DNA from 2 places in the Pseudomonas sp. Marseille-Q5115 genome. Region 2 is predicted to be linked to the other one. Evidence: predicted binding sites of a transcription regulator. Region 2 holds the regulator's gene; the other holds the start of a gene.
What was found. The regulator sigma-54, encoded in region 2, starts transcription at its own class of promoters, with help from an activator protein. The targets are predictions, from matches to a motif close to ANTGGCATNNANNTTGCTNT.
Positions count from the first base shown of each region.

Region 1: the regulator sigma-54 is predicted to act here: its motif matches at 2,758-2,777, upstream of flgB (flagellar basal body rod protein FlgB).

Region 1 is NZ_CAKAKI010000001.1:931,089-938,064, forward strand. It holds gene flgA (flagellar basal body P-ring formation chaperone FlgA) at 1-561, opposite strand, end outside; gene LG385_RS04455 (chemotaxis protein CheV) at 654-1,580, shown strand; gene cheR (protein-glutamate O-methyltransferase CheR) at 1,628-2,455, shown strand; gene flgB (flagellar basal body rod protein FlgB) at 2,820-3,227, shown strand; gene flgC (flagellar basal body rod protein FlgC) at 3,231-3,680, shown strand; gene flgD (flagellar hook assembly protein FlgD) at 3,696-4,412, shown strand; gene flgE (flagellar hook protein FlgE) at 4,442-5,740, shown strand; gene LG385_RS04485 (hypothetical protein) at 5,789-5,977, shown strand; gene LG385_RS04490 (flagellar basal body rod protein FlgF) at 6,277-6,976, shown strand, end outside.
Region 2 is NZ_CAKAKI010000001.1:302,732-309,707, reverse strand. It holds gene LG385_RS01450 (KpsF/GutQ family sugar-phosphate isomerase) at 1-489, shown strand, start outside; gene LG385_RS01445 (KdsC family phosphatase) at 489-1,013, shown strand; gene lptC (LPS export ABC transporter periplasmic protein LptC) at 1,020-1,592, shown strand; gene lptA (lipopolysaccharide transport periplasmic protein LptA) at 1,579-2,124, shown strand; gene lptB (LPS export ABC transporter ATP-binding protein) at 2,124-2,849, shown strand; gene LG385_RS01425 (RNA polymerase factor sigma-54) at 2,984-4,492, shown strand; gene hpf (ribosome hibernation-promoting factor, HPF/YfiA family) at 4,622-4,930, shown strand; gene ptsN (PTS IIA-like nitrogen regulatory protein PtsN) at 4,937-5,401, shown strand; gene rapZ (RNase adapter RapZ) at 5,409-6,266, shown strand; gene LG385_RS01405 (HPr family phosphocarrier protein) at 6,287-6,559, shown strand; gene LG385_RS01400 (superoxide dismutase) at 6,609-6,976, opposite strand, start outside.

The DNA.
Region 1 (6,976 bases), 630 kb from region 2:
TTGTTCGATCTGTACAGGTGCAATCACCTGGTCCATGACCGTCGGTCGGACCACCCGCTGGCCGATCGCCTGGTCCAGCGACGGCAGGAAGCCTTGGTTCAGTTGGCCCACATCGCGCTCCTTGAGCGCCACGTCGCCGTCGGCGATCACCGTATCGCGCTTCAAGGGCCGAGTCGCCACTACCACCTCGCGGTACAGCTTGACCGTCGCCGGCACGAAGACGGTCCACGGAGAGCCGCCTTCGCAGCGCACCCGCACGGTCACGCGCCCCAATGGAGTGGCAGGGCTTTCCAGCCGGGCAGTCAAATCCCGATCGCATTGAGGCATGCGCAAGCGGGGGTCCAGGTTCGCCACTTCGATTTCGTAGCGGCCGTCGGTCTGGCTGGTCGCTAAATAATCTTCAACGGTGAACTCAAGAAACCCCTGCGTCACACCGATAAGCTGTTCGGGCGCTGTGATGTCGTTGGCAAGCAGACGTCCTGACCCTAACAGACACATGGTGGCGAACAACCCGTAAAGGGCCGTGATCAGATGTCGTGAATATGGCGTTTTCTCGTTCATGGCTATGCTTGAGCAAGCGACGTGCCAGAAATGATGCTTGCTCGCACAGAACGAGGCTCCGCGGAGCCGACAGTACAAGGTGGAGGTTTAACATGGCTGGTGTGATGGATTCAGTAAACCAGCGCACGCAACTGGTAGGGCAGAACCGCCTTGAACTGTTGTTGTTCCGTTTGAACGGCAAGCAGTTGTACGGCATCAATGTCTTCAAGGTTCGCGAAGTGCTGCAATGTCCGAAGTTGACCGTGATGCCAAAGTCCAGCCCGGTCGTACGGGGTGTGGCCAACATTCGTGGCGCCACTATTCCGATTCTTGACCTGTCCATGGCCACGGGCTCGCGCTCGCTGGAAGTGGCGCAGGACCCCTTCGTGATTATCACGGAGTACAACACCAAGATTCAGGGTTTCCTGGTTCATTCGGTGGAACGCATCGTCAACATGAACTGGGAAGCGATTCATCCGCCACCCAAGGGCACTGGCCGCGATCACTACCTCACGGCGGTTACCCGGGTAGATAACCAGTTGGTGGAAATCATCGACGTGGAGAAGATCCTCGCCGAAGTGTCCCCGGTGTCGGAAGCGATCAGCAGCGGCGTGATCACCGCGGGCGTACAGGAAAAGGCAACCACATTGCGCGTGCTGACCGTGGATGACTCCTCGGTGGCGCGCAAGCAGGTGAGCCGCTGCCTGGAAACCGTGGGTGTTGAAGTGGTCGCGCTCAACGACGGGCGCCAGGCACTGGAGTACCTCAAGGCAATGGTGGCCGAGGGCAAGGACCCGAACGAGGAATTCCTGATGCTTATCTCCGACATCGAGATGCCGGAAATGGATGGCTACACTCTTACGGCGGAGATCCGCAGCGATCCTCGCTTGCAGAAGTTGCACATCGTGTTGCACACCTCGCTGTCGGGCGTGTTCAACCAGGCCATGGTGAAAAAGGTCGGCGCGGACGACTTCCTGGCCAAATTCCGCCCGGACGATCTCGCGTCCCGGGTGGTCGAACGTATCAATGCAAAAGGTTGACCGGGCCCCGGCGCGGCGAAGAATGAACAACTTGAGAGGCGGCAGCTTTGGCTACGGCAAATTCGGATTTTGAGCAGTTCCGGGGGTTCCTGGAAAAAGCCTGTGGCATCGTGCTGGGCGAAAACAAGCAGTACCTGGTGTCCAGCCGCCTCAACAAGCTTATGGAGCAACAAGGCATCAAAAGCCTGGGTGAACTGGTGCAGCGCATCCAGAGCCAGCCCAGGGGTGGCCTGCGCGAGCAGGTAGTGGATGCCATGACCACCAACGAAACCCTGTGGTTTCGCGACACCTACCCGTTCGAGGTGATGAAGAACAAGGTGCTGCCCGAGCTGGTGAAGGCCAGCCCCGGCCAGCGCCTGCGCATCTGGTCGGCGGCCTGTTCGTCGGGGCAGGAACCCTATTCGCTGTCCATGACAGTAGAGGAGTTCACCCAGGCCAACCCGGGTCAGCTCAAAGGCGGGGTGCAGATCACCGCTACGGACTTGTCGCCGTCGATGCTCATCAACTGCAAAAGCGGCGAATACGACAGCCTGGCCATCGGCCGCGGCTTGTCCCCGGAACGCCTGCAGCGCTACTTCGATGTAAAGCCCGGCAACCGCTGGGCCGTTAAGGCGCCGATCCGCAGCCGTATCGACTTCCGGCCGATCAACCTGCTTGAAAGCTACATGTCGCTGGGCAAGTTCGACGTGGTGTTCTGCCGCAACGTGCTGATCTACTTCTCGGCCGAGGTAAAGAAGGACATCCTCTCGCGCATCCACGGCACGCTGAAGCCAGGCGGGTACCTGTTCCTTGGCGCGTCCGAAGCCCTCAATGGCTTGCCAGAGAAGTACAAGATGGTCCAGTGCAGCCCGGGCATCATCTACCAGGCCATTTGATTGCCGCTGCGCCGCCGGAATTCCACCGGCGGCGTTTTCTTGCTGTGCAGGTGTTTTCTGCTTTTCCAATGTAGGACCAGGCGAAGCCTGGGAATTCCCAGGCTTCGCCTGGTCCTACAGCGATATACGAATAAACGTTAGACCCCCCTGTTGGCCCCTCTCTTGCAATTCCTTCCTCAACGGCAGCTTTTCTGACGCCGACCTTGCCGCTTTGCCGCTTGCCACCGGAAATAACTTGCCGCTTTTCTGGCGACAAATTTCAGCCTTGGCAGCGTAACCCTTCTAAAACAAGGGTTTAGAAAGTTGGCACAGCAGTTGCTATATCTCGATCAGCACACAAAGTTTCGTCGCAGAGGTACCAACCATGGGCATCAGTTTCGACAAGGCACTCGGCATTCATGAGCAGGCGCTGAACTTCCGCGCCCAGCGCGCCGAGGTATTGGCCAACAACCTGGCTAACGCCGATACGCCTAACTACAAGGCACGCGATCTGGACTTCTCCTCGGTTCTGGCGGCTCAGGCCGACAAGACCCAGAAAGGCAGCTTTGGCTTGGAGCGTACGAACAGCATGCACATAGATGCCGAGGGCCTGGGCAACGACGACGGTACCTTGCAGTACCGCGTACCCACCCAGCCTTCCCTGGACCAGAACACCGTGGACGCGCAGATCGAAAACGCGAACTACGCCAAGAACGCAGTGGACTTCCAGGCAAGCTTCACCTTGCTCAACAACAAATTCAAAGGCCTGGTCACGGCCATCAAAGGAGAGTAACCCATGTCTCTTTCCAGCGTATTCAACATTGCCGGCACCGGCATGAGCGCTCAGACCACTCGCCTCAACACCGTGGCCAGCAACATCGCCAACGCCGAGACCGTGTCGTCGAGCATCGACCAGACCTACCGTGCCCGCCACCCGGTGTTCGCCACCGTGATGGCCGAGCAGGCCGGCGGCACCAGCGGCAGCAGCTCGCTGTTCGAAGACCAAGGCGAAGCAGGGCAGGGCGTGCAGGTATCCGGGATCGTCGAAGACCAGAGCAACCTCGAGCCACGCTACGAACCGAACAACCCAGCGGCGAACAAGGACGGGTATGTGTACTACCCGAACGTGAACGTCGTTGAAGAAATGGCAGACATGATCTCCGCCAGCCGGTCTTTCCAGACCAACGCCGAGATCATGAACACCGCTAAGACCATGATGCAGAAAGTACTGACGCTGGGTCAGTAAGCCAAGGGATAAACCATGACTACCACCACTGACAGCACCAGCGCCTCGATCCTTTCGCAGTACGCGGTTTCGGGCACCACCGGCACGTCGTCCACTTCGTCCTCGTCGTCCAGCTCCACCACGGGCACGGCGACCATGGGCAAGGACACGTTCCTGCAACTGCTCGTGACCCAGATGAAGAACCAGAACCCGCTCGATCCTCAGGACAACTCTGAGTTCGTGGCGCAGCTGGCACAGTTCAGTAGCGTTGAGGGCATCAACAACCTCAATGATACGGTTTCCGGCCTGGCCGGCAACTACACCTCGACCCAGGCGCTGCAAGCCTCGGCCCTGGTAGGCCATTCGGTACTGGCGCAAACCGACAGCACCGTGGTGAACACGGCCAATGGCCTGAGCGGGCAGTTCGACCTGGCTTCGGCCAGTACCAACGCCACCGTCAAGGTGTACGACGCCAGCGGCAACCTGGTGAAGAACATCGACCTGGGCACGCAAGCCGCAGGCACGGTCAGCTTCGATTGGGATGGCACCAACAACGAAGGCACTGTCCTTTCGTCCGGCACCTACAAGTTCGTTGCAAGTGCCGCCGTGGATGGCAAAGAAGTTGCACAAACGACGTATCTGCCAGCAACCGTCACTAGTGTGACGGTAGGCAGTACCTCGGGTGACATGACCCTCAAATTGGCTGGCGGCTCTAGCGTAGCGCTGTCGAAAGTTAAAACCATCGGATCGTAAGCCGGCTTATCGGCACTGGAGTTAGTACTATGTCGTTCAATACCGGCCTTAGCGGTCTCAACGCAGCCAACACCGCCCTCAACGTTACCGGCAACAACATTGCCAACGTTGCTACCACCGGTTTCAAGAAGTCGCGCGCCGAATTCGGCGACGTGTATGCCAACTCCCTGTTCCTTGGCAGCTCCAAGAACGGTGTAGGTTCGGGCGTGGCCACGGCGGCGGTTTCCCAGCAGTTCACCCAGGGCACTATCAGCAGCACCGGTGCCAGCCTGGACATGGCCATCAACGGCAACGGCTTCTTCGTGGTCAGCGACAACGGCAACAAGGTGTACACCCGTGCCGGTGCCTTCGGTACCGACAAAGAGGGCAACATCGTCGATGCCAGCGGCAACAAGCTGATGGGCTACGGTACCGACTCCAACGGCAAGGTCATCGATGGCGTGCTGACCACGCTCAAGGTGGACACGTCCGCCCTGGCGCCGAAGGCGACCGATATGGTTTCGGAAACCATGAACCTGAACTCAAGCGACACCGTTCCGACCGTGACGCCGTTCGACGCTGCCGACACCGACAGCTACAACTACACCTTCAGCACGGACATCTTCGACAGTCAGGGTAACTCCCATACCATGACGCAGTATTTCGTGAAGGACGACACCAATGCCTGGAGCATGTACAGCACCGTCGATGGCGTAAACCCGGCAGACCCGACGTCTACCACGCCGTTCAAGGCTGCCCTGACGTTCAACTCCGACGGTAGCCTGAAGACCACGACCAGCAGCGACATGACCGTGGATTCCAACGGCAAGCTGACCATGACCAACTGGGTCCCGGCGGCCAAGAATGCCAGCGGCGTGATGGCGAGCAACGGCGCGGACGCAGCCACTGGCGGCGTGACCCTGGACATGGCCAAAACCTCGTCCTACAACACCACCTCGGCGGTAACGGCCAAGTCGCAGGACGGATACGCCACCGGTAGCTTGTCGTCTCTGTCCATCGACAGCGAAGGCAATATCTTCGGTTCGTACAGCAACGGCGAGTCCAAGACCATCGGCCAGGTGGCATTGGCGAACTTCAGCAACGTCCAGGGCCTGACCCCGAACGGCAGCACCGGCTGGCGCGAGTCGTCCTCTTCGGGTGTGCCGGTGGTTGGCGCGCCGAACAGCGGCACCATGGGTACCCTGACCGCAGGCTCGCTGGAAGACTCCAACGTAGACCTGACCAGCGAACTGGTGAACCTGATCAAGGCGCAGAGCAACTATCAAGCGAACGCCAAGACCATTTCCACCGAAAGCACCATCATGCAAACCATCATCCAAATGACCTGATGCACACAGGGCGGCGCAAGGAGCCGCCGCCCTGGCCCCGGAGCCGCCATGAAAAAGTACGTCCATCTCTTCATGATTTTCCTGACCATGACTGGCGGCCTCGCGGAAGGCGCTCCGGCTCCGTGGTTCAAGTATCAAAGCTTGAAAACCGGCCAGTTCGTTTGCATGCAAAGCGACCCGGGCGAGGCGTTCCAGCGCTTTGCCGGCCCGTTCCACAACGCCGGTTGCCGCCCGTAAAGCCTCTTCGCGAGCTAACTCGGCTGCTACAGGGTGAGGTACCTCGCCCCTAGCAGCTGGCCTTGGCCGCGACTGGCACCCAGCCCCGCCGCTTCGCCGTCAGCAAATACACGTCACTGCCTTGCCGATCCCGGCAAGGCAACGCCGAAATATCGGCACCTTTTCCCCGTCGGCTTTCTGTCGATCCTCTGAAATGCGCGTCCTAGAGCCTTTTTAGCCGGTTTTTCAAACTTGGCCCGCGTATTGCTATATCACTGGTACACAGTTACTCAGCGGCCAACGCCGCCAAGGAGACGACCATGGATAAAATGCTTTACGTCGCCATGACCGGTGCCAGCCAGAACGCCCTCGCGCAGAAGGCTCACGCCAACAACCTGGCCAACGTGTCCACCAATGGTTTCCAGAAGGACCTCGAGCAAGCGCGTTCCATGCCAGTGTTCGGCGATACCTTGCCGTCCCGTGCCTATGCCATGACCGAGCGCCCGGCCACCGACCTGAGCGGCGGGCCGATGATCTCCACCGGCCGTGACCTGGACGTGGCCGTTGGTGGCGAAGGCTGGATCGCGGTACAGGCCCCGGACGGTTCGGAGGCCTACACCAAGAGCGCCAGCCTGAACGTCGACGCCTTGGGCGTATTGCGCACCAGCACCGGCATGGCCGTGCTGGGCAATGGTGGCCCGATCGCCGTGCCGCCGGAAGAACAGATTGAAGTGGGGCAGGACGGCACCATCAGCATTCGCTCCCTCGGCCAGGCGCCGTCGGTGATGGCGGTAGTGGACCGGATCAAGACGGTAAACCCGAAGGCGGCCGACCTCACTAAAGGCACCGACGGCATGATCCATACCAAAAATGGCGAGCCTGCCGCAGTGGACGGCACTGTGCAGATGACCTCTGGTTTCCTGCAGGGCAGCAACGTGAATGCCGTGGATGAAATGACCCAGGTAATGGCGCTTTCCAAGCAGTTCGAGATGCACATCAAAATGATGACGACTGCCAAGG
Region 2 (6,976 bases):
CTGGTGCTGGGGGATGCCCTGGCGGTCGCTCTGCTCGAAGCGCGAGGCTTCACGGCCGAGGATTTCGCGTTCTCCCACCCGGGAGGCGCGCTGGGGCGTCGCCTGTTGCTCAAGGTGGAACAACTGATGCACACCGGTGCGGCGCTGCCTACCGTGACGCGTGGCACTCCACTGCGGGAAGCGCTGATGGAAATGACCCGAAAAGGCCTTGGCATGACGGTAGTGCTGGAGGAGGACGGCCGGCTTGCCGGCGTGTTCACCGACGGTGACCTGCGTCGCACCCTCGACCGCAACCTGGACGTACACGCCACGCCGATCGAGCAGATCATGACTGCCCATGGCAAGACGGTGACCGCCGACATGCTCGCCGCCCAGGCGCTGAAAATCATGGAGGACCACAAGATCGGCGCATTGGTGGTGGTAGACCATACTGATCGCCCTGTGGGCGCGGTCAACATGCATGACTTCCTCCGTGCGGGGGTCGTGTAATGGACCGCACACTGCTTGAGCGAGCTGGCCGGATCAAACTCGCCATTTTCGACGTCGATGGCGTGCTCACGGATGGACGCCTCTACTTTCTTGAAGACGGCAGCGAAATGAAGGCGTTCAATACGCTGGACGGCCAGGGCATCAAAATGCTGATGGCCTCGGGCGTCACCACAGCCATCATCAGCGGCCGCACCAGCGCGGCCACCGAGCGCCGAGCCCGCAATCTGGGCATCCCTCATCTCTTTCAGGGCCGCGAGGACAAGCTCGTGGTGCTCGACGGCTTGCTGGAACAGCTGGGCTTGTCATACGAGCAGGTCGCGCACCTTGGCGACGATCTTCCCGACCTCCCAGTGATGCGCCGGGTAGGCCTGGGCATGGCGGTCGCAAACGCGGCCGATTTCGTTCGCCGGCATGCCCATGGGGTCACCCAGGCCAGGGGCGGCGAAGGCGCTGCCCGCGAATACTGCGAACTCATCCTGCGCGCCCAGGGAAACCTGGACGCCGCGCTGAACAAATACCTGTAGGTGCCCATGCAAAACCGAAAGTTGCTTGCGCTTGCCGTTGCGGTACCGGTGGTGGCGCTGCTCATCGCCATCGGCTACTGGAACGTCAGCCCCGAGCGGTTCCTCGACAACCCTCGGGCGAGCGTGGACGCCAGTACCATCGATTACTATGCGATCAACGCCCGCACCGTGCAGTACCTGCCCGACGGCAAGATGCAGTATGAAATGACCGCCGACAGGGTCGAACACCTCAAGGCCAGTGAAGTCACCCACGTGACCAAGCCGGTCATGGACGTCTACCGAGGCACCACCTTCCCCTGGCATGTGGTGAGCGAGCGTGCCGAGGTGAACCCGGACGGCACCCAGGTCGAACTCATCGACGCCGTGCGGCTCAACCGCACAGACCAGAAGAACCGCACAACCGTAATCACCACCTCGCGCGCCACGGTCTTCCCGCAGAAGCAATATGCGGAAACCGACCAAGACGTTAGAATCGACGGCGCCGGTGGCGTTACGACTGCCAAGGGAATGAAAGCGTATTTGAACGACAGCAAGATCCACTTGCTGTCCACTGTAAGAGGACAGTATGAGGCTCGTTAAAACCCTCCCCTTCCTGCTTGGCCTGGGCGCGGCACTGGGAAGCGTGAACGCCTTGGCGCTGCCGACCGACAGGGACCAACCGATCCACATCCAGTCCGACGACGCGCAACTCGACGACAAGCAGGGTGTAGCGGTCTATACCGGCAGCGTGGTCATCACCCAGGGCTCCATGAAGATCACCGGCAACAAGGTGACCGTCACACGTGCGGCCAATGGTGATGTGGATGTATTCACCGCCGTCGGCAACCTGGCCTACTACGAGCAGAAGCCTGCCGTGGACAAGCCCATCGTGCAGGCCTACGGCGTGACCATCCAGTACTTCGCGTCCCAGGACCGGATCGTGCTGATCGACAAGGCCAAGGTCATCAACGACGGAAACACCTCCGAAGGCGAGAAAATCGTGTACGACACGGTTCGCCAGGTGGTAAATGCCGGCCGTGCCACGGGCACCAAGATCACCGCGCCACGCCCGCGCATCGACATGGTGATCCAGCCCAAGAAGAAAACCGACCAGCCGCAGAAGGCGCAGTAATGGCGACGTTGAAGGCCCAGCATCTGGCCAAGAGCTACAAAAGCCGGCAAGTGGTGAGAGACGTCAGCCTCTCCATCGAGAGCGGCCAGATCGTTGGCCTGCTTGGGCCGAACGGGGCCGGTAAAACCACGTGCTTCTACATGATCGTAGGGCTGGTGCAGGCCGATCAGGGCCGGGTGCTGATCGACGACCTCGACGTAAGCCACCAGCCCATGCACGGGCGCGCCAAGGCCGGTATAGGCTACCTGCCTCAGGAGGCCTCGATCTTCCGCAAGCTGTCAGTGGCGGACAACATTATGGCGATCCTCGAAACCCGCAAGGACCTCGACGCCAGCGGTCGGCGCAAGGCTTTGGAAAGCCTGCTTCAGGAATTCCATATCACGCATATCCGCGACAACCGTGGCATGAGCCTGTCCGGTGGCGAGCGCCGCCGGGTGGAAATCGCCCGCGCCCTGGCCACCGCGCCCAAGTTCATCCTGCTCGATGAACCCTTTGCCGGCGTGGACCCGATCTCCGTGGGCGATATCAAGCAGATCATCCACCACCTCAAGGCGAAGGGCATCGGTGTGCTTATCACCGACCACAACGTACGCGAAACCCTGGATATCTGTGAAATCGCCTATATTGTGAACGATGGCCAATTGATTGCAGAGGGCGATTCGGCCACTATCCTTGCCAATGACCTGGTGAAGGAAGTGTACCTGGGGCACGAGTTCCGGCTTTAAGTGCGCCAAGTGTAAAGACCCCTAGGCAAACATGGCAGTTTCGGGCATATAATTTGCTTAAGTTCAGGCGCTCCAATCGAGCGCCCGTTGTGGATGGCGCATAGCGCCGGCAAACAGGGTGTCAAGCTCACGCCATGAAACCATCGCTTGTCCTTAAAATGGGCCAGCAACTGACGATGACACCGCAGTTGCAACAGGCCATCCGCCTTCTCCAGCTTTCCACCCTGGACCTCCAGCAGGAGATTCAGGAGGCGCTTGAGTCCAACCCCATGCTCGAACGCCAGGAAGACGGCGACGACTTCGATAATGCCGACCCGTTGGCCGACAAGGCCGAACATTCCGGGCCGGCCGAACCCCAGGAAACACCTTTCCAGGAAACCAGCTTCCAGGAAACCTCCAGCGCGCCCGAGGGCGGCGAAGAGGCGGATTGGAGTGAGCGGATTCCCGATGAGCTGCCCGTGGACACGGCCTGGGAAGACATCTACCAGACCAGCGCAAGCAGCCTGCCGAGCGGGGATGACGACGACTGGGATTTCACCACCCGTACGTCCGTTGGAGAAAGCCTGCAGAGCCACCTGCTGTGGCAACTGAACCTGGCGCCGATGTCCGACAATGACCGCCTGATCGCCGTCACCCTGATCGACTGCATCAACAACCAGGGCTACCTCGAAGAAACCCTCGAGGAAATCTGTGCGTCGTTCGACCCCGAACTGGACATCGAACTCGATGAAGTCGAAGCCGTGCTTCATCGCATCCAACAGTTCGAGCCTGCCGGGATCGCTGCGCGCAACCTGGGCGAATGCCTGGCGTTGCAGCTGCGCCAGCTGCCTGCGAAAACCCCCTGGTTGGCCGAGGCCCAGCGGCTGGTCACCGATTACATCGAGCTGCTGGGTAGCCGTGACTATAGCCAGCTGATGCGCAAGATGAAGCTCAAGGAAGATGAGCTTCGGCAGGTGATCGAGCTTATCCAGAGCCTGAACCCACGCCCCGGCTCGCAGATCGAGTCGAGCGAGCCCGAGTACGTGGTGCCGGATGTCATCGTGCGCAAGGACAGCGATCGCTGGCTGGTGGAGCTGAACCAGGAGTCGGTACCGCGACTGCGGGTAAACCCTCAGTACGCGGGTTTTGTGCGCCGGGCGGACAGCAGCGCGGATAACACCTTCATGCGCAATCAGTTGCAGGAAGCGCGCTGGTTCATCAAAAGCCTGCAAAGCCGCAACGAGACCCTCATGAAGGTGGCCACCCAGATCGTGGAGCATCAGCGAGGCTTCCTCGACTACGGCGACGAGGCCATGAAACCGCTGGTACTGCATGACATCGCCGAGGCCGTGGGCATGCACGAATCGACGATTTCCCGGGTAACGACACAGAAGTACATGCACACACCCCGCGGGATATATGAGCTGAAATACTTTTTCTCCAGCCACGTCAGCACCTCGGAAGGCGGTGAATGCTCGTCCACAGCCATCCGGGCGATCATCAAGAAACTGGTGGCGGCGGAAAATCAGAAAAAGCCGTTGAGTGACAGCAAGATCGCTGGTTTACTGGAGGCACAAGGCATTCAGGTAGCACGCCGCACTGTCGCCAAGTACCGCGAATCCCTCGGGATTGCGCCGTCCAGCGAACGCAAGCGGTTGATGTAGCCTGGTTCCGAAGCGCGCGTAGTCGCTGGCACAGGGCATGTAAGCCAGCGCCGCACCTCGGGATGCCACCAGCGTTTCAGTGGCAGGTTTCGCCTGCCTCTTTATGCACTGGCAATAAGGAGAAGCGGTATGCAAGTCAACATCAGTGGGCATCAACTGGATGTGACCGAAGCCATGCGTAGCTACATGACCGAAAAACTTGCCAAGCTTGAGCGGCACTGCGACAAGATCACCAATGTAGAGGTGATCATGGAAGTGGAAAAACAGAAACAGCGGGTCGAAGCGACCCTCCGGGTTCCCAAGTGCGACGTGGTAGCTCAGGCTGAACACGACGACATGTACGCCGCAATCGACCTTCTCACTGATAAACTCGATCGGCAATTGCTCAAGTATAAGGAAAAACAGCAGAGCCACCTGCAAGGTGCGGCCGCCCGCTGACCCCCAATGATCCGACTAGAAAACATCCTGACCCCCGGCCGCTCCCTCGTGAGCGTGCCGGGCGGCAGTAAAAAACGCGTACTCGAACAGATCGCTGCCTTGATTCACAGGGACCTTCCCGAGGTTAGCCAGCAGGTTGTGTTCGAAGCCCTGATCGCCCGTGAAAAGCTTGGCTCCACTGGTTTCGGCAATGGGATTGCCATCCCGCATTGCCGGCTCGCCAATTGTCAGGGCCCGATGAGTGCCTTGTTGCACCTGGACGCACCCGTGGACTTCGACGCGATCGACGGCGCCCCGGTAGACCTGATCTTCGTGCTGCTGGTCCCGGAAGCAGCCACCGATGCACACCTCGAATTACTCCGCCAGATAGCCAGCATGCTCGACCGCAAGGACGTGCGTGACCAGTTGCGTTCCGCCCCCGACAGCGAAGCGCTGTATCAGGTGGTGGTACGCACCCAGAGCGGCGCGTGAACTGCGCATGCGCCTGATCATCGTCAGTGGTCGCTCCGGCTCCGGCAAGAGTACCGCCCTCGATGTGCTCGAAGACAATGGCTTTTACTGTATCGACAACCTCCCCGCCGGGCTGCTGCCCGAGTTGGCAGAGCGTGCGATCATCCATACCGAACTGGCTCAGCCATTGGTCGCCGTCTCCATAGACGCGCGTAACCTGCCGAGCCATCTCTCACGTTTTCCCGAACTGCTTGAAGAAGTGCGAGAGAAGCACATTCAGTGCGACGTGCTGTTTCTGGATGCTGATGAAGAAACGCTCCTCAAGCGCTTTTCGGAAACGCGCAGGCGGCACCCACTCACCAGTGCGAACCGTTCACTGGCCGAGGCTATCCGGGTAGAAAGTGACCTGCTGGGGCCGATTTCAGATCTGGCCGACCTGAAAATCAACACTACCCATCTCAATCTCTATCAACTGCGTGACACCCTCAAGGTGCGGCTGCTGAACAAGCCGGATGTGGGGACCGCCTTCCTGCTGGAGTCGTTCGGCTTCAAGCGCGGCATGCCGGTAGACGCAGACCTGGTGTTCGATGTGCGTTGCCTCCCCAACCCCTACTGGAAGCCCGAGCTGCGAGAGCATTCCGGTCTGGAACAGCCAGTTATCGACTACCTGGCCACGCAACCGGACGTGGAGGAGATGTTCCAGGACATCTCGGCCTACCTGCTCAAATGGCTGCCTCGCTTCGCCGCGAGCAATCGGGCCTACGTGACAGTTGCCATCGGGTGCACAGGCGGGCACCATCGCTCGGTCTACCTTACCGAGCGCCTCGGCGCGCTATTGCAACGTACCCTGAAAAACGTGCAAGTGCGCCACCGGGACCTTACCTGAACCCAAGGACTTACCACGCAATGCCCGCACTCGACATCACCATCATCAACAAGCTGGGCTTGCACGCACGCGCCGCCGCCAAGTTCGTCGGCATTGCCGGCCGTTTCCCCTGCCAGGTTCGTGTAGGCCGCACCGAAGCCAGCCTGGTAGACGGCAAAAGCATCATGGCCGTCATGATGCTCGCCGCCGGCAAGGGCACGCAGATCCACCTCAGCACCGAGGGCGAGCAAGCACAGGAAGCCCTCGACGCGTTGGTTGGATTGATCAACGACAAGTTCGACGAGGGCGAGTAACGGTAGGCGCTCTCGACCTTCCAGAGGAGGCCGCCTACAAAGGCAGGCGTTACACCGCGTTTACAGCGGCCTGGTAGCGTTTTTCGACTTCAGGCCAGTTGACCACGTTGAAGAACGCACCAATGTATTCAGGCCGGCGGTTCTGGTACTTCAGGTAATACGCGTGCTCCCACACGTCCAGGCCCAGGATCGGCGTATTGCCCTTCATCAGCGGGCTGTCCTGGTTGGCGGTGCTTTCAACCACCAGTTTTTTCTCCGGCGTTACGCTCAACCAGGCCCAGCCACTGCCGAAGCGGGTCAGCGCAGCCTTGGTGAAGGCTTCCTTGAACGCATCGAAGCCACCCAACTCACTCTCGATCGCATCTTTCACGTTCCCGGAAGGCTGGCCACCGCTAGCAGGCGCCATCACGGTCCAGA